DNA from 2 places in the Massilia orientalis genome. Region 2 is predicted to be linked to the other one. Evidence: predicted binding sites of a transcription regulator. Region 2 holds the regulator's gene; the other holds the start of a gene.
What was found. Region 2 encodes FNR, which switches genes on or off when oxygen is low (the NO sensors DNR and NnrR bind a similar motif). Its sites were predicted from a motif close to TTGATNNNNATCAA; they were not measured.
Positions count from the first base shown of each region.

Region 1: a site for FNR is predicted at 3,366-3,379, ahead of QPK29_RS00480 (DUF3079 domain-containing protein). Genes of this name have one in related genera too.

Region 1 covers NZ_JASNRB020000001.1:103,921-111,702, reverse strand. Annotated here, with positions in the region: gene QPK29_RS00500 (S41 family peptidase) at 1-328, opposite strand, end outside; gene QPK29_RS00495 (right-handed parallel beta-helix repeat-containing protein) at 438-2,048, shown strand; gene QPK29_RS00490 (hypothetical protein) at 2,071-2,808, opposite strand; gene QPK29_RS00485 (hypothetical protein) at 2,872-3,246, opposite strand; gene QPK29_RS00480 (DUF3079 domain-containing protein) at 3,414-3,608, shown strand; gene QPK29_RS00475 (hypothetical protein) at 3,712-3,996, shown strand; gene QPK29_RS00470 (hypothetical protein) at 3,993-4,553, opposite strand; gene QPK29_RS00465 (TfoX/Sxy family protein) at 4,670-5,020, opposite strand; gene QPK29_RS00460 (PhzF family phenazine biosynthesis protein) at 5,085-5,963, opposite strand; gene QPK29_RS00455 (GlxA family transcriptional regulator) at 6,217-7,155, shown strand; gene QPK29_RS00450 (xanthine dehydrogenase family protein molybdopterin-binding subunit) at 7,264-7,782, shown strand, end outside.
Region 2 covers NZ_JASNRB020000006.1:168,835-176,616, forward strand. Annotated here, with positions in the region: gene ccoG (cytochrome c oxidase accessory protein CcoG) at 1-53, shown strand, start outside; gene QPK29_RS11280 (FixH family protein) at 71-556, shown strand; gene QPK29_RS11285 (DUF885 domain-containing protein) at 727-2,571, shown strand; gene QPK29_RS11290 (porin) at 2,572-3,642, opposite strand; gene fnr (fumarate/nitrate reduction transcriptional regulator Fnr) at 3,703-4,467, opposite strand; gene QPK29_RS11300 (TorD/DmsD family molecular chaperone) at 4,674-5,324, shown strand; gene QPK29_RS11305 (twin-arginine translocation signal domain-containing protein) at 5,333-5,539, shown strand; gene QPK29_RS11310 (formate dehydrogenase subunit alpha) at 5,555-7,782, shown strand, end outside.

The sequences.
Region 1 (7,782 bases), on a different contig from region 2:
ACCGCTTCGGGCTGAACTTCACCTTCATGTGCAGGTCGTGGGCCACGGACGCCATATCGGCCGTGAGCTGTGCGGCAAACTGCTCGCCGCTTGTGATGGCGCCGTACGCGCCATCATGCTGGCGCTGTCGCAGCAACATTTCGATCTGCTTTGCCTTATCGTGGAACACGTAGTGCTGGTCGAGCCGGGCGACCAGCGTATCGATCGTTTGTGCGCGCGTCGTGCCGTCGACCGACAGGTCGGGCCGGAAGAGGTCAGGCAGGGCAACGACGGTACCGGCCAGCCCCAGCGACAGCAAGATCGACAGGATGAACAGGTTTCTCTTCAATTCTTTCCTCCTGGCTGAGCAGAGTATCGGAAAGCCTGGCCGCGAAATGCGTGGATTGTCACAGCGTTCGGTAATCATATTCGACACCGTGCCGTGTTAAGCTCGCCTCATGCATATCGTTCCCAGCCCGATCTTCGCCATGTTGCTGGCCGCGGCCGTCAGCGCCAGCGCTTCCGCCGCCACATTGTCCGTCGGCCCGGGCAAGGCGTTTTCCGCACCGTGCGCCGCCGTCGCCGCCGCGCGGGACGGGGACACCATCGAGATCGAAGGCGGCACCACGTACAAGGGCGACGCCTGCAAGATCGCCCGCAACGGCCTGACCATCCGCGGCGTGAACGGCCGTCCCCGGATCGATGCGGCCGGCAAGGAAAACGGCGGCAAGGGTACGTGGGTCGTGACCGGCAACGACATCGTCGTCGACAACGTCGAGATGACGGGCGCGAAGGTCGCCGACCAGAACGGTGCGGCGCTGCGCCTGGAGGGCACCAACTTCACGTTGCGTCACGGCTTCCTGCACGATAACGAGAACGGCATTCTCAGCGGCCACAACGAGAACAGCGACATCCTCATCGAATACACCGAGTTCGGTCACAACGGCTTCGGCGATGGCCAGACCCACAACCTGTACATCGGCAAGGCCAGGAGCCTGACCTTCCGCTACAACTATTCGCACGATGCGAACGTCGGCCACAACCTGAAGTCGCGCGCGATGACGAACACGATCGTCTACAACCGCTTCTCGAGCACGAATCCGGGCGACAAGGGCAGCACGGCCTCGGGCCAGCCGAGCTACGAGATCGACCTCCCGAACGCGGGCACATCCTACGTCATCGGCAACGTCATCCAGCAACCGGCGGCCAACCAGAATCCGTCCATCGTGGCGTACGGGGAGGAAGGTGCGACCAATCCGGGCCAGGACCTGTACTTCGTCAATAACACCGTGGTGAACGACTTCGCCGGCGGGACGTTCCTGTTCGTCAGCGGCAAGGTATCGACGCCCGCGCTCATCCAGAACAACATCTTCGTCGGCAACGGCACACTCAGTACGCAGTCCAGCGCAATACTGAAGAACAATTACCGCGCTTTCGCGGCAGACTTCGCCGATCGTTCGACCGGCAGCTTGCGGCGCTTTGCCAGCGCGCTCGTGATCGGCGCGGGCACCGACCCGGGCAAGTCCGCCGCCGGCGTGGCGTTGGCGCCGACGGGGCAGTACAAGGACGTCGCGTCGGGCGAAGGGCGCCCCGCGTCCGGCGTGCTGGACCTCGGCGCCTTCGAGGTGCCGGGCGCTCCGGCGCGTGCGAAAGCGGTCGCCTGGACGGAATGCGCCGCGGAGAGCAAGGTCTGCCGCTTCAGCGGCACGCGTGAAGTGCGTTTCGGCAGCGAGGGCGTGTACACGTCGAAGATCGTGACCGCATCGACGCCCTGCACGACGGCCGTGTTCGGCGACCCGGCGCGCGGCCTGGCCAAGAGCTGCAGCTATGCCGACGTCACCACGGCGGCGCCGGCTGCCCCGGCGAAAACCGCCGCGGCGAGCGCCTGGACGCCGTGTGCGGGCGAGGGCGCCATCTGCCTGCTCAGCGGTACCAATCGGGTGCGTTACGGTACCGAAACCAAAAACGTGACCAAGGTGTTGACCGGTCCCGTGACGTGCTCGAACGCCACGTTCGGGGATCCTGCCCACGGTTCCTTGAAGACCTGCAGCTATCGGGCGGGACGGTGACGGCGCCGGATCGGTGCATGGGTCAAGCGTCACGTCGCATGCGGTCGCCGCGTCGGCGCACGATCATGAAGGCGACCCGGCCAACGACATAAGCCGCAAGTGCTGGCGGCAGGAGGACCAGCAACCCGAGCGGGACTACCAGGAAGGTGTTTGCGCCGACGTCGGGCGAACGCAAGGCGCCGATGGTGGTCCAGCCGACGACGGCCACGACAATCCCACCGAGGAACGAGGCCAGGTACGCCCGCCGGTGCCAGCCCGCGTACACGCAGACCATCGCGGCCACCAACCAGGTCAGGTTGTCATGGAAGAGCGGCGCCGACGCGAACGCAGAATATGCCGCGGCGCCGTGCATGAAGGAGTTGTTCAGGCCACGCGTGGCGGCATCGTCGCGGATGACACGGCGCTCACGTTTCATGAGCGATAGACACGACTCCAACAAGGCCCACAGGATGCCGGTGATCCCAAGCCGCATGAACAGCCAGTTCGTCTCGATACGTCCCTGGACCTGCTTCTTTCTTTGCTCGACGTCGATTGTGATGGGACTGAACGGGTAGCCGATCCGCAGGCGGTGCCAACGCTCCTTGAAGCGGACGTCAAAGCTGTCGAGGTTGATGGCAAACACGACGTCCTCTTTCAGCCGCACGAAGGTGCCGGTCCTGTCTTCCAGATCGTCCCTGCCGAGGGCAGTCCAGGAAGGCCGGTAGCTGTCGAACATCGTTTCGTAGGTGGGAATGGCATTCAGCATCAGGAGCAGTACCATTCCACGGGAAAGCGGGGTAGAGAAGATTCGCATGGTGACCCTGGCGTCTGCCGGAGCGCAGGATCAATGCCTGCCCTTGATGTCATACACGACGATCTTTCCGGACGCCTCCCGCAGAGTGAGCCGGTTGCCGGTGACCTTGATCAGCGCGTCGCCTTCCGTCGGTGCAAATCCCGTCTTGAGGCGGTTATTTTCGATTTTCCAGACCAGCAACGGACCAGTACAGGTGTCTTTGATGCAGCTGGTCGTGACCAGATTGCCGTTTTTTCCAAAATACAGTTCCAGAGAGCGGTCCTTGTCCTTCGGACTGACTAATTGCAGGCGCGCGCCTTCCAGGTTAAACGAGGACCAGTCCAGTTCTTTCGTTGAATCGGCGGCGTATGCACTCGGGCCGGATACAAGTATGGCGAGGAAGATAGCACGGATGACGTTTCGCAATTTGGCTCCAGGGTTGTAAAGATCATGGCCAGTCGAGCATAGCAGCTTCCTGAAACGAAAAAGTCACGAACGGTCACGACCGGCATCGATCGAGCGACCCTGTTTGGTTTCGGAATGAGTTGACCTAGATTAAGGAAAATCACGATCCAAATCACCATACTCGATGCATGGCAAAAAAATTTCCCATCTATCCGATACACCCGGAACGCGTTTGCTGGGGATGCGACAAATATTGCCCTGCAGATTCACTCGCATGCGGAAACGGTTCGGTGCGCACGCAGCACCCGGTCGAATTATTCGGCGATGACTGGCAGGACTGGGGACTCGACTCGAACAAGGACGCCGACACTTCAGCGAGCTGAGGAGCGGGCGGTTCGCAGTGATTTTTTCGGTGGCCTATTGCGTTCGGGCCCAGCACGACCCATGTACGGATTACCGTAACGTGCGAAGCCATGGAGGCCCGCCTTGAAACGCATCATCGCACTGTGGCGCACCGTCGCCGGCCAGGACCTGCGCCTGCTGTGGTACGCCGTCCGGCACGAACATCGCCCCGGGTGGCTGGTGCCGGCACTGGCCGGCCTGGCCTTGTTCGCGGCGGAGCCGTTGAATGTCGCGGTGCCGGTGCTCGGCACGATCGACGAGTTCGTGCTGCTGCCGCTCATCCTGCACGGCATCGCGACCATGCTGCCGGCGCACGTCGTGGACGGTTATGCGCGCGCTTACGATAAACGCTCGCGGCGCCGGGCCTAGGTCCCGCATGCGGGAAACTTTTCCCGCTGCCGGTTGATGTCCTTGACGAACTCTTCCGCTTTATCCTGCGGATAGGTCTGTACCTGGTCGTTGATCTTGACCTTGTTGAACACTTCCTTGCCCTGGCACGTGACGAGAACGACTTCGCCGCGCCGAACCAGTGCGGAGCGCATGTCGGTCAGCGCCAGCGCCAGGCTGTGGTCGAGAAACTGCCTGACGCCGCTGAGCGCCATCGTCTTCAGCATCCTGCCCAGGAAGCCTTCGTCCTTGTCGCGAGCGTCCTGCGGCTCCCCGATCTGCTTCATGCCGTAATCGGTGAGCTGCATGACCACCGTATCGTCCTTCAACATCAATTCGGTCCACCGGCTCGTCGACTGGACATAAGGATTCCCCGACGCGGGCTGCTGGCGCGGACCGAAACGCTCGGGGCCATCGCCTTCATGGGCATCGATCGAGATGGTCGAGCTCCGACGGGTTTCGCCGGCGGGGCCGGCATGGGCAAGGGTGGTCGTCGCAAGGACGGCGGTGGCGCACAGGATGACGCGGATCGTGTTCATGGTTGTTCCGAAAGCCGGTTGAGGAGTGCGGAGGACGATAGCGCAAGCGGCACGAGGCCGGCCCGCCGTTTGCGACGAACGGCGGTATCCGGGCGCCAGACGGTGCTATCGCGCGGTCAGCCCGCTCCCCGTTTTGCCCGCGGTGCGGCCGGCTTCTTCGGCTTGGGCGGGGGCATGACCGCCGCCGTCTCGAGCAGCAGGCGGCGCAGCGCCTCCGGGTCGTCCTGCAATTCGTCCGCGATGGGATAGTCCTTGGCGCCGGGGTAGGGCGGCCCTTGCGGCAGGTCGGGCGCGAGCCGTGCGGCGGCGTCGGACGGCTTGACGAACAGGCTGCCGTCGCAGGCGAAGGCGACCACCTTGTCGTCGACGTACAGCGCGTACTCGCCGAACATCTTCCGGTGCGTCAACCGCGCCCCCAAGCCCACCACTTCCGCGACGTAGTCGATGAAGCTCTTGTCCGTTGCCATGCGCGTCCTCCGTGCCGTGTTCGAAACCGCCAGCGTAGCCCGGCGCGGCGGTTCGATCAAGGCCTCAGGACGCCAGGTGGCCGTCGACGCAGGTGACGGCGTTGCCGCCCACCCGGATCGCATCGTCGGCGATTTCCAGGCGCAGGATCCCGGCCCGGCCCACGGCCGCGCCCTGGCTGGACAGGAAATCACGGCCGAACGCGTCGGCCTGGCCCGTGTGCCGCAAATACGCGGCGATGGACCCGTTGCCGCTGCCGCAGACGGGGTCTTCGTCCACGCCGTGCGCGGGAGCGAATGCGCGGACCTCGATGCGCGCCGCGGCGCCGTCGGGATGCGGGCCGAAGACGATCACGCCCGTGTTGCCGGTCGCGGCATCGTGCGCCTTCATGCGGGCCAGGTCGGGCGTCGCGGCCAGCACGGCGCGGGCGTCCGGCAGCTGCGCGACGATCCACCGCGTCCCGGCATCCACGAGGCAGGGCGGGGCGCTGCCGGCCAGCGGCGTGCCGAGGATGCGCGCCACCTCGTCCGCCTGCGCCGCATCCAGCGGCGTGATCGCCGTCGCCGGCAGTTCGAACGCGATCCAGCGCGCGCCATCGCCTGCGTGCGTGACGTCCAGCCGGACCAGCCCCCGCGCGCATTCCTGCACCAGGACGCCGTCGCGCGGCGCGACCTGGCCGGCTTCCAGCAGCGCGTGCGCGGTCCCGATCGTCGGGTGGCCGGCGAACGGCAGTTCGGCGCCGGGCGTGAAGATGCGCACGCGGTAGTCGGCGCGGCTCTGCGTCGGGCGCAGCACGAACGTCGTTTCGGACAGGTTGGTCCAGTTGGCGATGCGTTGCATCTGCGCGGCGGACAGGTCGTCGGCGTCGAACACGACGGCGAGCGGATTGCCCAGGAACGGGGTGGCGGTGAAGACGTCGACGGTCTTGAATGGGTGGCGTGCCATGCGGGTCTCGCGTTGTTGGGATGAGCCCAGTCTACGCAAGCCGCGGCGGCGTCGACAGGCACAGTCGGCCGATTGCGGCCGGCACTGTACCGGTGCCCGGGCCTGCACGGTGTCCAGGTGCCGCCGGGCGTGGAGACGACGAGTCCTGCAATTGGGTCGGCAATGCTTTGCCCGTCGGGCTGCGCGCATGTCCGGCAACGAGGGAAATTCGTCCGAACGCCCGCCGCCGGGTGCGCGATCATCTGCCTGAACCATGAACCGACCGATCGCATTCTTCCTGTTCCCCGGCTTCCAGCTCGTCGACCTCGGCGCCATGACGGTATTCGACCTGGCCAACGACGAGTATGGCGGCACGCCCTACGACCTGCGCATCGTGTCCGCGCACGGCACGCCTGTCCGCAGCGCGGCCGGCGCGACACTCCAGACGCACGCGTGGCGCGACGCCGACGGCGCGTTCGACACCGTCCTCGTGTTCGGCGCGGCGGACCCGATCGTCCCGGACGCCGACACCGTCGCGCTGCTGCGCCGGGCCGCCACCGGCGCGCGCCGCGTCGGTACCGCCTGCAACGGCACGGCGCTGCTGGCGCCGACCGGGCTGCTGGACGGGCGCCTCGTCGCCGTGCGCGCCATGCACGCGGCGGGCCTGCAGGCACGCCATCCGGCCATCCGCGTGGACCCGGACCGCGTGTGGATCCGCGACGGCAAGATCTGGAGTTCGGCCGGGATGACGGCGTCGATCGACCTCGCGCTCGCGCTCGTGGAGGACGATCTCGGTGCGGACGTCGCGCTCGCCGTCGCGCGCAGGCTCGTGCTGTACCACTGGCGCAGCGGCGCGGACACGCAATCGTCCAACCTGCTGGACATGCGGCCGAAGTCGGACCGCATCCGCACGGCGCTCGGCTACGCGCGCCGCAATCTGCGGCTGCCGCTGTCGATCGACGAACTGGCCGAGCAGGTCCACATGAGCCGGCGCCACTTCACCCGCATATTCCGCGCGGAGACGGGACAGTCGCCGGCGCGCGCCATCGAGACGATGCGCGCCGAAGTCGCGCGCATGTTGCTGGAGAGCTCCGCGCTGCCGCTGGACACGGTCGCCCGCGAAGCCGGGTTCACGAGCGCGGACCGGATGCGGACGGCGCTCGCGCGCGTGTACCGGCAGACCCCGCAGGACCTGCGCCGGCGCGCGGCCTGACCCCTATCCAAAGACAGGGGGGCGATGGCCCGGATCGCCCCGATGATGGCCCACGACGGGGTCCTTGCCTTTCTACAATGATTGGTAACCCGTCCACAGGAGAAGACCTTGTCCCATCCCACCCTATCCCGGCGCCGCTTCCTCGCGGCCGGTGCCGCCGCCGGCGGCGGCCTGCTGCTCCAGTTCGCGCTGCCCCTCGCGGGCGCGGCCGCGCTGGCGTCCGGTGCCGGCCTGGCCCCCAACGCCATCGTGCGTATCCGCCCCGACGGCAAGGTGATCCTGACCATGCCCTACGTGGAGATGGGGCAGGGCACGTACACGTCGATTCCGATGCTGATCGCGGAAGAACTCGAGATCGACCTGAAGGACGTCGTGCTCGAACACGCGCCGCCGGACGACGCCAGATTCGCGAACCCGGCCCTCGGCTTCCAGGTGACGGGCGGCTCCACGACGATCCGCGCCGCGTGGGAACCCATGCGCCGCGCCGGCGCCACGGCCCGCGTGCTGCTGGTGCGCGCGGCGGCCGGCCGCTGGAACGTCGATCCGGCGTCGTGCCGCGCCGAGCGGGGCACCGTGCTGCACGTGCCCAGCGGGCGCAGGCTGCGCTACGGCCAGCTGGTCGACGCC
Region 2 (7,782 bases):
ACGATCCCGCACTGCGCGTGACCGAGAAGGCCGTCTTCATCGTGCCGCGCTGAACTGATAAGGATAGAACATGCACGCGACTCCGACTCCCTGGTACACCCACCGCTGGCCGTGGCTCCTGATGCTCGGACCGGCGACCGTGCTGGCCGGCGGCGGCTACGTGGCCTGGCTCGCCGCCGGCCACCCGGACGCCCTCGTCGTCGACGATTACTACAAGCAGGGCAAGGCCATCAACCAGGACCTGCGCCGCGACCGCGCGGCCACGGCACTGGGCCTGTCGCTGCGGGCGGAATACGATCCGCGCGCGGGCACGCTGGCTGGCCGCCTGGCGGGACAAGCGGCGCCGTTCACCCTCTACCTCGCGCATCCGACCCTGCCGCGGCGCGACCTGCGCGTGTTCGTGAAGCCCGCGCCGGACGGCTCGTTCAGCGTCGCGCTGCCGGACCTGGAGCGGACGCACTGGCAGGTCGTCGTGGAAGGGGCGTTGCGCGACTGGCGATTGGCGAAGGGGTGGGATGGCGCGCGGGCGCTGGAGATCGTGGCGGACGCCGATTAGCCGTCGTTCCCGCGAAGGCGGGAACCCAGGTTTCCTTGAGCAGTCGATACGCGAGCAAAATCAGGCCCCTGCCTTCGCAGGGGCGACGATTTGGTACTCATCCATGGTAGATTCTTCCTCGCCCAGCCTACCCGGCGGGAACAAGAACCCACTACCACTGGAAGAGAGAGATGCCACAACCCCGTCTTCACGCGCGCGCCCGAACGGCCGCCGCCATCGCCACCCTGTTCGTTCCCCTCGTCCTCGGCACCGCCGCGCCCAACATCGCGGCGGCCGCGCAAACCGCGCAGGCGGTCAAACCCGACGCCGCCTTCGACACCTGGTCCGACCGTTTCGCCGCCGACTGGGTCCGCGCCAATCCGCAGCTCGCCACGTCGACGCAATACTTCGACGGCGCCGAACAGGATGCGCTCGACCGCCAGCTCACGCCGTTGACGCAGGCGCACCGCAAGAAGATGATCGCGCTGGCGCAGGCCGGCGTGGCGCGCCTCGACAAATTCCTCGCCGGACCGCTGGGCGAAGAGCAGCGCACGTCGGCGTCCGTGATGCGCTGGAGCCTGGCCAACACGGTCGCCAGCGCGCCATACGAGGATTACCAGTTCGTCTTCAACCAGTTCGGCGGCACGCAGGTCGGCCTCGTCAACTTCATGACGACGACGCATCCGCTGCGCCGCGCGTCCGACGTCGCCAGCTACCTGGCGCGCCTGGACCAGGTGGCCACGCGCATGGACGAGGCCCTCGCGCGCGCCCGCGCCGCCACGGCGCGCGGCCTGGTCCCGCCGCGCTTCATCCTCGAGCGCGCGCAATACCAGGTCGACCTGTTCCTGAAGCCGGCGGCCGAGCAGAACGTCCTCGTGACCACGTTCGCCCAGCGCACCGAAAAGCTCGCGGACCTCAAGCCGGATGCGCGCGCCAACGCCATCGCCGCCGCCACCCGCATCGTCGAGACGAAGATCCGCCCCGCGTACCTGCGCGTGCAGGCCTACATGGCCGAGCTGCATCCGCAGACGAACGACACGGCCGGCATCGCGCGCCTGGCGAACGGCGCGGCCGCCTACCAGCAGGCGCTGAAGACCTACACGAGCACGAATCTGACGGCGCAAGAGATCCACGCGATCGGCCTGCGCGAAGTGGCGCGCATCGAGGCCGAGATGGACAAGCACCTGCGCGCCCTCGGCTACGCGGAAGGCGGCATCGAAGAGCGCATGAAGCAGCTGGATGCGACGTTCCAGCCCAAGACCGCGGGGTCGGGTAACCCTGATCCACGCCCCGAACTGCTGCAGCGCTATGCAAGCATCGTCCAGGACGCATCGAAACGCAGCGACGCGCTGTTCAACCTGAAGCCGCGCGCGCCGGTCGACGTGCGCCGCGAGCCGCCGTTGACGGAGCCGTCGGCCGCGGCGCATTATTCGCTGCCCGCGCCGGACGGCAGCCGCCCCGGCATCTTCTGGGTGCCGATGCGCGGGCCCACGTTCGACGTGATCCGCATGCGCAGCCTGTCCTACCACGAGGCCGTCCCGGGCCACCACTTCCAGCTCGCGATCCAGCAGGAGCGCACGGACCTGCCCAAGTTCCGCGCCCAGCGCATCTTCGGCGGCGGCAGCGCGCACAGCGAAGGCTGGGCGCTGTATGCGGAGCGGCTCGCGGTGGAGCAGGGCTGGTACGAGGGCGACGTCGCGGGCCTGCTGGGCGCCCTCGGCTCGGAACTGTTCCGCGCGCGCCGGCTCGTCGTCGACACGGGCCTGCACACGAAGGGCTGGACGCGCGAGCAGGCCATCGCCTACGGCATCGGCGCGCAGGAAGTGGAGCGCTACGTCGCGTGGCCGGGCCAGGCGTGCGCGTACATGATCGGCATGCTGCGCATCGTCGACCTGCGCGAGCACGCGAAGCAGGAACTGGGCGCGAAGTTTTCGCTACCCGCGTTCCACGACGTCGTGCTGCGCAACGGCTCCGTGCCGCTAAACGTGCTGGGCGAGATCGTCGAGCGCTGGATCGCGGCGCAAAAGCACGCTTGATCAGAAGTTGTGGCGCATGCCGAACACGTACGCCTTGAGCGTCGCGCCCGGCGTGGCACCCAGGCCGTTGATCGCGAAGTCGTAGACGCCGTTCGCGCGGTTGTCCAGGCGCGTCGTGTACGCGTACAGGCTGCTGCGCTTGCTGAGCGTGTAGTCGTAGCCGAGCGTCGCATGCGTGGCGCCCGTGCCCGCGCCGGCGCGCACGAAGCCGATGCGCGTGCCGGCCGGGCCGCTCGCGTCACCGGCGCGCGCGATGCCGATGCGGATGCCGTGCGGTCCCATCTGATGCGACACCGACAGGTACACGGCGTTGCGCGCCAGCGCGCCGGCGCCCGTCCCGTACTTCAGCCGTTCGGCCACGACCGCGATGCGCGTCTGCGGGAACTGGTAGGCGAGGGCGGCTTTCGCGCCCGTGTCGTCAAGGCCCGGCCCCTGGTACGCGTGGTGGCGTTCGCCCGCCAGCACCGCATACCACGGGCCCCGTTCGTAGATCGCGGCGGCCGACGTCAGCGACGGCTTCGCGCCGCTTGCCGGCTTTTCCTCGTTCAGGCCGTGCGTCACCCGCAGCGACAGGCCATGCCAGGATGGGCTCCAGTAATGTATCGAATTGGACTGGCGCCGGTCGAACGACGACTTGTCGCTGACGTTGTCCGCATCGCCCGCGGCGCCGTTGCCCATGATGCTCATGTAGCCCGCCGTCGTCGGATAGAACGGGTCGAGGCCGGACGTGGCGCCGTTGTACGCCGTCGTCCAGTGGCCCGCGAACAGCGTGCCCCACGTGCCGGCGAGGCCCACGCGGGTGTCGCGTGCGGCGAGGGCGCCGGCGCCCGTGTCGGGCGACAGCGTGCCTTCGATCTGGAAGATGGCTTTCAGGCCGCCGCCCAGGTCTTCGCCGCCGCGGAAGCCCAGCACGGAGCGGTTGTTCACGAGGCGCGCGAGGCCGGGGCCGGATGACGATTCCGCGTGTTCGAGGGCGACGTTGAGGCGGCCGTAGATCTGCACGGCGCCGTCTTGCGCGTGGACGGTGCCCGCGGCCAGCAGGAGGGCGGCGGGGATGAACTTGATATGCATGGGGGATCTCCTTTGCCCGCATTGTCGATGCGGACGGGGAGAGCGGAAACTACCGAAAGGTCAGGCCATCGGACTGCACTGCTCCGTCCCGGCCGCCATCGCCTTCAGGCGCGCCGGTTCGAGCAGCACCACCTCGCGCTTGTCGACCTGCACGAGTCCCAGCTTTTTGAAGCGGGACAGCAGGCGGCTGATGCTCTCGATCGTCAGGCCCAGGTAGTTGCCGATGTCCTCGCGCGACATGCGCAGCTGGAAGCGCGTGGACGAATAGCCGCGCGCCGCGTAGCGGGCCGAGAGGTTGATGAGGAAGACGGCGAAGCGCTGCTCGGCGCGCATGTTCCCCAGCAGGAGCATGACGTTCTGTTCGCGCGTGATCTCCTGGCTCATGATGCGGTGGAAGTGGCGCAACAGCGTCGGCACCTGGCCGAACAGGTCCTGCAGGTTCCCGAACGGGATCTCGCACACTTCGCTGTCTTCCAGTGCGACGGCGTCGCAGTGGTGGCGGTCGGCGCTGATGGCGTCCATGCCGAGCAGCTCGCCGGCCATCTGGAAGCCCGTGATCTGCGCTTCGCCCGAAGCATTGATCTGGTACGTCTTGAAGTGGCCGAAGCGCACGGCGTACAGGTTGCGGAACGGGGAGCCCATCTTGTACAGGGGCTCGTCGCGCTCCAGGCGGCGGCGCTTGCCGATGATCTGGTCCAGGCGGTCGATGTCCGCGTCTTCCAGGCCCATCGGCAGGCACAGCTGGTGCATGCTGCAGGCCGCGCAACTGGACTTGAGTGCGGTGACGTTGACGAGGGGTGCGGATGTGGTATCAGCGGCAATCATGGCAAGTACCTTCGGGTGATGTCTCGATTATAGACGTGAAGCCCTACTGCAACGAGGGAATTTGTCCCGACGTTGGTTGCGTTGCCAACGAAGTGTCGCGTGGACGTCAAGCGTGCGCGCCTTCGCGTTGTCAAGGATTACACTTCCCATGAATATTTGCCAACGGGAGAACCATGTCCGTCGAACAGCGTTCAGCTTCATCCAATTTGCATGACGGCGTTGAGAGTGCTGTCGCGCCGCCGCTGGCCGACGAGGACCAGGCCCGCGCCGATTTCTACGCGCTGTTCGCACGCCTGCTGCTGGCCCCGCCCGACGCCGCGCTGCTCGCGGCGCTGGCCGCCGCGGATCCGATCGGCGCCGCCGGCGAATTCGCGCTCGAGGACGCCTGGCTGAAGCTGACCCAGGCCGCCAGCGTCGTCGATGCGGCCGCCGCGGCGGATGAATTCTCGGCCATGTTCATCAGCACCGGCACGCCGCCGCTGAATCCTTACGGTTCCTTCTACATCACGGGCCACCTGAACGATGCGCCGCTGGCCGACCTGCGCCACGACCTCGCGCGCCTGCGTCTCGCGCGGGCGCCAGGCGTGGGCGAGTTCGAGGATCACCTCGGCACGTTGTGCGAGACGATGCGCGTATTGATCCAGGGCGGCCCCGGCATGCCGGCGCGCGGCCTCGCCGTGCAAAAAGCCTTTTTCGAAACGCATGTCCGGCCCTGGTACGCGGCCTGCCTGGCCGACATCGCGGGGAGTGCCGACGCGAATTTCTACCGGATCGTCGCAGGCGTCGTCGACGCCTTCCTGTCGATCGAAGCGCAGGCGTTCGCCGTGCTCGATAGCGCCGACCCGATTGCCGCATGAGGACCATCATGAACGATGACAAGCAACCCGATCCGACCCGCCGCAGCCTGTTGAAGGCCGCGCCGCTGGGTGCGCTGGCCGTCGCCGCGGCCGCGCGTGCGCGTGCGCCGGAAGCGCAGCCCGAACCCGCGGCGCCGGCGGAACCGCAGAAGGCGCGGGGCTATCACGAGACGGAACACATCCGGCGTTACTACCGCACTGCGGCTTACTGGTAGAAGGAGACCATCGCCATGACCCTGGTGAAGACATCACGCGACAGCGGATTGAAACGGCGCCGCTTCCTCGTCGGCGCGGGCGTGACGGCCGGCGCGGGCGCCCTCGCGCGCCACCTGCCGCTGAACGTGATCCAGCCCGCGACCGCGGCGGATCCCGTGCCCGCCAGGCCGACCACGGAGGTCAAGCACACCGTGTGCAGCCACTGCTCGGTGGGCTGCTCGGTGGAGGCGGTCGTCAGCAACGGCGTGTGGATCCGCCAGGAGGCCGCGTTCGACTCGCCGATCAATATGGGGGCCCACTGCGCGAAAGGCGCGTCGGTGCGCGAGCACGGTTTCGGCGAACACCGCCTGCGCTATCCGATGAAGCTCGTGAACGGCAAGTACGAGCGCATCACGTGGGACCAGGCCGTGGGCGAGATCGGCGACCGGCTCCTGAAACTGCGCGAGCAGTCCGGGCCGGATGCGCTGATGGTGATCGGCAGCTCGAAGCACAGCAACGAGCAGTCCTACCTGCTGCGCAAATGGGTCTCGATGTGGGGTTCCAATAACTGCGACCACCAGGCCCGCATCTGCCACTCGACGACGGTGGCGGGCGTCGCCCAGACCTACGGGTATGGCGCGATGACGAACTCGTTCAACGATCTCCACTACAGCAAGGCCGTGCTGTTCATCGGCTCGAACCCGGCCGAGGCGCATCCGATCTCGATGCTGCACTTCCTGCATGCGAAGGAACTGGGCGCGAAGATGATCGTCGTCGACCCGCGCTTCACCCGCACGGCGCGCTTCGCCCACCACTACGTGCGCATCCGTCCCGGCACGGACATCGCGTTCGTGTGGGGCATGCTGTGGCACATCTTCAACAACGGCTGGGAAGACAAGGAGTACATCGCCGCGCGCACGTACGGCATGGACGACGTGCGCAAGGAAGTCGCGAAGTGGACGCCCGATAAAGTCAGCGACGTGACGGGCGTGCCGGAGGCGTCGGTGCGCATGGCGGCCGAGATGCTGGCGACGAACAAGCCGTCGTCCGTCGTCTGGTGCATGGGCATCACGCAGCACCACGTGGGCACGGCGAACGTGCGCGCGCTGTCGATCCTGCAGCTCGCGCTCGGGAACATCGGCGTGCGGGGCGGCGGCGCCAACATCTACCGCGGCCACGACAACGTGCAGGGCGCGACGGACGTCGGTCCGAACGGCGAGTCGCTGCCCGGCTATTACGGCATCGCGGAAGGCGCGTGGAAGCACTTCGCCACCGTGTGGGGCGTCGATTACGACTGGGTCAAGTCGCGCTTCGGTTCGAAGGAGCTGATGGAAAAACCGGGCATCACGGTGTCGCGCTGGTTCGACGCGGTCCTGGAAGACAACCAGTACGTCGACCAGCCGACGAACCTCCGCGCCGTGTTCTACTGGGGCCACGCGCCGAACAGCCAGACGCGCCTGCCGGACATGAAGGCGGCGATGCAGAAGCTGGACTTCATGGTCGTCATCGATCCTTATCCCAGCATGACGGCGGCGATGCACGGCAGGAGCGACGGCGTCTATTTGCTGCCGGCCGCGTCGCAGTTCGAGACACAGGGCTCCGTCACGGCGTCGAACCGGTCGATCCAGTGGCGCGAGCGCGTGATCCAGCCGCTGTTCGAATGCAAGACGGACCACGAGATCATGTACCTGTTCGCGAAGAAGCTCGGCTTCGGCGAACAGCTCGTCAAGAACATCAAGGTCGTCAACAACGAACCGGTCATCGAGGACATCCTCCGCGAGATCAACCGCTCCTGCTGGACGATCGGCTACACGGGTTGCTCGCCCGAGCGATTGAAACTGCACATGGAGCACAAGCGCGACTTCAATCCGACGACGATGCGCGCGGAATCCGGTCCATGCAAGGGCGACTATTACGGCCTGCCGTGGCCGTGCTGGGGCACGCCGGAGATGAAGCACCCGGGCACGCCGATCCTGTACGACCTGCACAAGCCGGTGGCGGAGGGCGGCCTGCCGTTCCGCGCCAACTGGGGCGTGGAGCACAACGGCGAACCTTTGCTGGCGGCGGACGGCTCGTTCACGAAGGACAGCGAGATCGACACCGGCTATCCGGAATTCGACCACGTGTTCCTGAAAAAGCTGGGCTGGTGGGCCGAGCTGACGCCCGAAGAACAGGTGCAGGCCGAGGGCAAGAACTGGAAGACGGACCTGTCGGGCGGGATCATCCGCGTCGCCATCGCCCACGGCTGCGCGCCGTACGGCAA